Regions from separate parts of the Pseudomonas sp. VEM90 genome, predicted to be linked through region 2. Evidence: riboswitches for the same ligand, from Rfam matches in the RefSeq annotation. Region 2 holds a riboswitch; the other holds the start of a gene.
What was found. Region 2 has a riboswitch for thiamine pyrophosphate ahead of thiC (phosphomethylpyrimidine synthase ThiC). Riboswitches for the same ligand answer to the same signal wherever they lie in the genome.
Positions count from the first base shown of each region.

Region 1 (3,412 bases), on a different contig from region 2:
GAATTCGCTGGGTGAGCTCATTGCACGGGGGCTCCGGGTTTGTAGTCGGGAGCAGAAAGAGCAATATGCGGGCCGCTTTTTTTACTGCGCCGCCACCCGGAAAAATCGGGCTGGTCGCCCAGAAATCCATATGCACTGTGCACATTAAAGCCGCGACCTGACGATTTGAAGTGTGCGGGACGACTTATTTTGAGGCGTTCATGCACCAAAGCAGGCTCAGGCTGGGTAGTAATCACCCAGCCCACGGCGGTTTACACGATGCCGTCCAGCCCCATCTGCCAGAAATCAGCCTCCAGGCTGGAGGCCTGGCCAAAAATCCCTGCCAGTTCGGCGAACCGTTGCTCGGTCATGCTGCGCGCTGCCAGTTCGTCCAAGTGCTTGCGCGCTGCTGCGGCCACCCCTTGGTAGCCCTCCCCGGCATACTCGCCAATCCACTCGCGGTAGGGGTGATTGCTCAAGTCGCCAATGCGCTCGGCCAGGGTCCGGCCGATTTCGGCATAGCCGATCACGCAAGGTGCCAGTGCCACATGCAGCTCCAGCAGGTCGCCGGCAGCGCCGCAGTCCAGCACGTAACGGGTGTATGCCACCGTGGCCTGGTGCTCTGGCGCGGCTTCGATGTCTGCCTGGGTCAAGCCCCAGCGCGCGCACAGGCGCAAGTGCAGCTCTGTTTCATCCAGGATCGCCGCCAGCCCGGCCTGCGCCGCGCGAATGTCGGTCGGGCGGCGGCTCTTGTAGGCGGCCAGCGCCCAGGCGCGGGCGAACTGGATCAGGAACAGGTAATCCTGCACAAGGTAGGTTCGGAACGCTTCCTCGCTCAGCGTGCCCTCGCCCATCTGCCGCACGAAGTCATGGTCTACGTAGCTGTTCCATTGTGGCGTGGCGGCGGCCTTGAGGCGCTCGAAGATATCCATGCTCATTTGCCCTCCGGGTACACTGCATCGAAGAAAGCCAGCTCCAGCGCCGCGGTGCGCTGGTAGAAGTCACTGGCCAATGCGGCCTCCTGCGGGCCGACGCGGTCCAGTTCGGCCTGCAGGAAAGCGACGAATGCCTGGAACGCCGGGTTGTCGTGCAGGGTAATCCACTCGGCATGGACGAAGTTGTCCGGCATCGGTTTCGGCGCCTTGAGCGCCCAGTCCAGGTACAGGCCTTCGGCAACGTTCAGCACCGCCAGTGCCGCTGCATAGGAACGGGTGGCTGCCGCTTCGCGCATGATCGCCTTGAAACCTGCGGTAGGCGCGGTATCGGCCGGTTCACTGCGTTGCGCCGGGCTGACACCCAGGGCCTCGAAGGCACGCAGGAAATAGGTGTTCTCGTCACTGGAGATCATCCCGGCAAAGCGGCCGAAGCGCAGGCGGGCTTCAAACGTGTCAGCGGTGGCGATCGCCGCGCCCAGCAGGGTCAGGAAGCTGTCGAGAAAACGGTGGTCCTGAACCAGGTAGCTGACCATGATCGGGTCAGGCAGGCTGCCGTCGCACAATTGGGTCACGAAACGGTGGCCAACGGCCGCCGACCAGGTCGGCTCGCACTGGCGGCGCAGGGACTGGCTGAAACGTTCGGTCATGTTGCTGTCCTTGATGAGGGTGACAGCGAGACCTTGAAAGTTGGCATGGACTGGCCTCGCAGTGAGGCCGGCAAAAAGGCAGGTTACAAGCCCCATCCCTTCGCCGGCATGATCCGGATCAGGTTCGAAGGGTCACCGCGCTGTAGCGTTCAGCGGTTTCTCAGCCCATTGCCGGGCTCCCCTTGGTGGCGTTCAGGTATACCCGAGGGCGCCGCGCCTGTCACTACTCTCCAACTCCCCAAACTGTGGGCAATTGTGACCCGCTAATGGGTATCTGCCCCCATTCTTGACGCGCCATCGTTTAGTGCACGCCAGGCGCTGCAAGGTTTTGTATGTCAAAGCATTACTGAAATATCTGTTGGCATAGCTGTTGCTCATGGCCATTTAACGGGCAGAACGCCATTGATGGCTTAAGGCCGTAAGGCCGCAACAGAGGCTTAAGCCAATGAAAACATCCGCCATGAGCCACGCGTCCAGGCGCGCGTTCCATCTGTCCTCCGTCACTGCGCTGATTATCAGCCTGGGGTTGATCACGGCCATGGCAGCCCCCCTCGACGACAACAGCCCGCCACCGCCGACCGACCCGTCGGCCTACACCGACCAGCCGGACGACCCGACCGCTGCCTTGCTTGAGCTGAAAACCTTGCCCGAGGCCAACGAGGGCGCGCTGGAGCTGACCGATGGCGTGTATGGCGACCGCAGCACGGTACGCACCGACAACGTGCTGCCGCCTGCCCTGCAAACGTCGGACAAGTACCCTACCAACGGCAAACCCAGCCCGTTGTTCGGTGCGCAACCTTTCACCCAGCAACTGTTGCTGTTCGAAGAGTTCGGGCCAGAGATGCTCGACCCGACCACGCCGGCGCCCGATCTGACCTTCCCGGTCCCCACCCTCGGCGCGGCCCCCGCGCAAGACCCCAACGTGGTGGCACGCAGCGGACCCAGTGGCAGCGCACTGGAAGCGTTCCTCAAGCAACCCGGCCTGTACCCGTTCCCGACCCAGTACGCCAACGTGCTGGACCGCAACCCATGGAAGGCGCAGATCGAGATGTTCCTCAACCGCCAGCCGGTCGGCTCGCCCGCTGAAGGCCGGCCACCAGGAAAAGGCTGGTCGCACCAGCGCTGGAACGAGTTCTACCCGCAGGCAGCGTTCAAGACCGCCCAGGCCGGTGCGCGCATCAACCTCGGTCTGCGCGACCGCAAGCAACTGCACAACTATGCCGTCGGTGAATTCGCCCCGGGAGGCCTGTACTACCAGACCTCCGACATTCCGACCACGCTGGGCACCACCAAGGGTATCGACATACGCTTCCACCCAAACATGCCGCTGCAAAACCACAAATCGTTGTGGACCTTCGACGGCACTTTCCCGCCCAAGCTGCTGATGGTGCGCTACGGCCAGCCAATCCTGATGCGCCATTACAACGCCCTGCCGATTGACCCGTCGGCCAACGGTGGCTTTGGCCTGCATACCATCTCGACCCACGAGCACAACGGCCACTCCCCGGCCGAAAGCGACGGCTTTGCCAACGCGTACTTCTTCCCCGGCCAGTACTACGACTACCGCTGGCCGGTGCAACTGGCAGGCTACGACACCATCAACACCCGTGCCCAGGACCCGCGAGCAGCTTTCCCCTGCTCGCCGGGTGAAACCTTGTTCGTCAACGATGGCACACCGGGCCTGAAAACCTGCGAGAACGGCAGCATCAAGATTCGTGGCGACTGGCGCGAAACCATGAGTACCCACTGGTTCCACGACCACATGATGGATTTCACGGCGCAGAACGTCTACAAGGGCAACGCCGTGATGATGAACTACTACAGTGCCCTGGACCGCGGCAACGAAGCCCT
Region 1 covers NZ_JBTRAR010000013.1:62,022-65,433, forward strand. Annotated here, with positions in the region: gene codB (cytosine permease) at 1-21, opposite strand, end outside; gene tenA (thiaminase II) at 252-917, opposite strand; gene ACYCCG_RS14275 (TenA family protein) at 914-1,561, opposite strand; TPP riboswitch at 1,640-1,754, opposite strand; gene ACYCCG_RS14280 (Ig-like domain-containing protein) at 2,007-3,412, shown strand, end outside.
Region 1: it holds a riboswitch for thiamine pyrophosphate, as region 2 does, so the genes downstream of both, ACYCCG_RS14275 (TenA family protein) here and thiC (phosphomethylpyrimidine synthase ThiC) in region 2, are expected to answer to the same signal.

Region 2 (3,412 bases):
AGGGTAAGGTGCTGCGGTTTAGACTTTGTGGTACAGCTGGCTGCCTTCCTGGCGGAACCGCTCGGCCTGCTCACGCATGCCTTGCTCGACCGTCACATCCACGGCCTCGATCTTGGCAGCGTACTCACGCACTTCCTGGGTGATCTTCATCGAGCAGAACTTCGGCCCGCACATCGAGCAGAAGTGCGCGACCTTGGCCGATTCCTTGGGCAGGGTCTCGTCGTGGAAAGCACGGGCGGTGTCCGGGTCGAGGCCCAGGTTGAACTGGTCTTCCCAACGGAACTCGAAACGCGCCTTGGACAAGGCGTTGTCGCGAATCTGTGCACCCGGGTGGCCCTTGGCAAGGTCGGCGGCATGCGCGGCGATCTTGTAGGTAATGATGCCGGTCTTGACGTCGTCCTTGTTCGGCAGGCCCAGGTGCTCCTTCGGCGTGACGTAGCAGAGCATGGCGCAACCGAACCAGCCGATCATCGCCGCACCAATGCCCGAGGTGATGTGGTCGTAACCCGGCGCGATGTCGGTGGTCAGTGGGCCGAGGGTGTAGAACGGCGCCTCGTCGCAGCACTCCAGTTGCTTGTCCATGTTCTCTTTGATCAACTGCATCGGCACGTGGCCGGGGCCTTCGATCATGCATTGCACGTCGTGCTTCCAGGCAATCTTGGTCAGCTCGCCGAGGGTTTCAAGCTCACCGAATTGCGCGGCGTCGTTGGCGTCGGCAATCGAGCCAGGGCGCAGGCCGTCGCCCAGCGAGAAGCTGACGTCGTAGGCCTTCATGATTTCGCAGATTTCGTCGAAGTGGGTGTACAGGAAGTTTTCCTTGTGGTGCGCCAGGCACCACTTGGCCATGATCGAGCCACCACGGCTGACGATGCCTGTGACGCGCTTGGCGGTCAGGGGTACATAGCGCAGCAGCACACCAGCGTGAATGGTGAAGTAGTCCACGCCCTGTTCGGCCTGCTCGATCAGGGTGTCGCGGAACAGTTCCCAGGTCAGGTCTTCTGCCACACCGTTGACCTTTTCCAGGGCCTGGTAGATCGGCACGGTACCGATCGGCACCGGCGAGTTGCGAATGATCCACTCGCGGGTTTCGTGGATGTGCTTGCCGGTGGACAGGTCCATGACCGTGTCCGAGCCCCAGCGGATGCCCCAGGTCAGCTTGGCCACCTCTTCCTCGATCGAGGATCCCAGGGCGCTGTTGCCGATGTTGCCGTTGATCTTCACCAGGAAGTTGCGGCCGATGATCATCGGCTCGACTTCCGGGTGGTTGATGTTGGCCGGAATGATCGCGCGGCCACGGGCGATTTCCTGGCGAACGAATTCCGGGGTGATTTCTTTCGGGATGTTGGCACCGAAGCTGTGGCCGGCATGTTGCTCATTCAGCAGGCCGGCGGCGCGGGCCTCCTGTAGCTTCATGTTTTCGCGGATGGCCACGTATTCCATTTCGGCGGTGATGATGCCCTGACGGGCATAGTGCATCTGCGAGACGTTGGCGCCGGCCTTGGCACGACGCGGGTTGCGCACATGGGCGAAACGCAGCTTGGCCAGCTCTGCATCGTTCAGGCGCTGCTGGCCGAAGTCGGAGCTCAGACCTTCCAGGCGCTCGGTGTCACCGCGGGCTTCGATCCACGCCGAACGCACATCGGCCAGGCCTTTGCGCACGTCGATGATCACGTCGGGGTCGGTGTACGGGCCAGACGTGTCATACACCAGCACCGGGGCGTTGGCCTCGCCGCCGAAATCGGTCGGGGTGTCATCCAGGCTGATTTCACGCATGGGAACGCGGATGTCCGGGCGCGAGCCTTCGACATACACTTTGCGCGAACGCGGGAACGGTTGTACGGACTGCTGATCGACTTGTGCCGATTCGCTGAGGTTGATCGTTTTTTCTTGTTTGGTCATCACAGGCTCTCCTGACGGCTTCCTAGCAGTGGAATGTCGGGGTGAACCTGAAACGCGCGGACGCACCCTCTTTGGGTGCAGTGCCGGATATGGGGGTGCCTGAAGCTGTATGCAGCTGTGACAATCCCGGACCTGGCACAAGAGGCTCCCCGGGAAGGTGAGCAATCTTGTTCCCTACGCAGGCGCTAACCTGATCAGGTTCAACGGGATCCGCACCTCTGCGATCTCAGCCTTTGCTTCAAGGCACCCCGACAAGAACATGCGCAGTCTAGACTGGAGTGGTCAGCAAAGCCAAGCAGGTAAATGCGCGGATGATGAAAGGCACACCGAGCGATTGTTGCCGGGTGCGCATGGCACTACACTGGCCCATCGCTCGATACTCAACAGTTCAGTAATTAAATTTCGTACAAGGATTGCCTCTATGCTGCGCAAACTCTCACTGGCGATAGCCGTGTCTTGTGCGTCCAACGGAGTGGTCTGGGCAGCGGACGTGCCCTCGACAGTCAAGACCGATCTGGTCAGCGTCTACCAGGAGGCAGTGGACAACAACGCCGACCTGGCTGCCGCACGCGCCGATTACGGTGCGCGCCGCGAAGTGGTGCCGCAGGCCCGCGCCGGGTTGCTGCCAAACCTGTCGGCCGGTGCCGAGATGATGAACACCCGCACCAAGCTGGACGAGCCGTCCATGACGTCCAATCGCAGCGGCAACTCCTGGAGCGCGACCCTGGCTCAACCGATCTTCCGCGCAGATCGCTGGTTCCAGCTGCAAGCCGCCGAAGCCGTCAACGAACAGGCAGCCCTGGAGCTGTCGGCGACCGAGCAAAACCTGATCCTGCAAACCGCGCAAAACTACTTCGCCGTCCTCCGCGCCCAGGACAACCTGGCCGCCACCAAGGCAGAAGAAGCCGCCTTCAAGCGCCAGCTGGACCAGTCCAACGAGCGTTTCGACGTGGGCCTTTCGGACAAGACCGACGTGCTGCAATCCCAAGCCAGTTATGACACTGCACGCGCCAACCGGATCATCGCCGAACGCCAGGTGCAGGATGCCTTCGAGGCCTTGGTGACCCTGACCAACCGTGAGTACACCTCTATCCAGGGCGTGGTGCATAGCCTGCCGGTACAAGTGCCAACGCCCAACGATGCCAAGGCCTGGGTCGAAACCGCCGGGCGCCAGAACCTCAACCTGCTGGCCACCAACTACGCGGTTTCTGCCGCAGAAGAAACCCTGCGTCAGCGCAAGGCCGGGCATGCACCGACCCTGGATGCCGTGGCCAAGTACCAGAAGGGTGACAACGACAGCCTTGGCTTCACCAACCCATCGCAACTGGAGGTGCGCTACAGCGGCGACGTCGAGCAGACCAGCGTTGGCCTGCAACTGAATATCCCGATCTACAGCGGCGGCCTGACCAGCTCGCAGGTACGCGAGGCTTACCAGCGCCTGAGCCAGAGCGAGCAACAGCGTGAAAGCCTGCGCCGCCAGGTCGTGGAAAACACCCGCAACCTGCACCGCGCA
Region 2 covers NZ_JBTRAR010000022.1:76,180-79,591, forward strand. Annotated here, with positions in the region: gene thiC (phosphomethylpyrimidine synthase ThiC) at 19-1,899, opposite strand; TPP riboswitch at 2,054-2,160, opposite strand; gene ACYCCG_RS20090 (TolC family outer membrane protein) at 2,321-3,412, shown strand, end outside.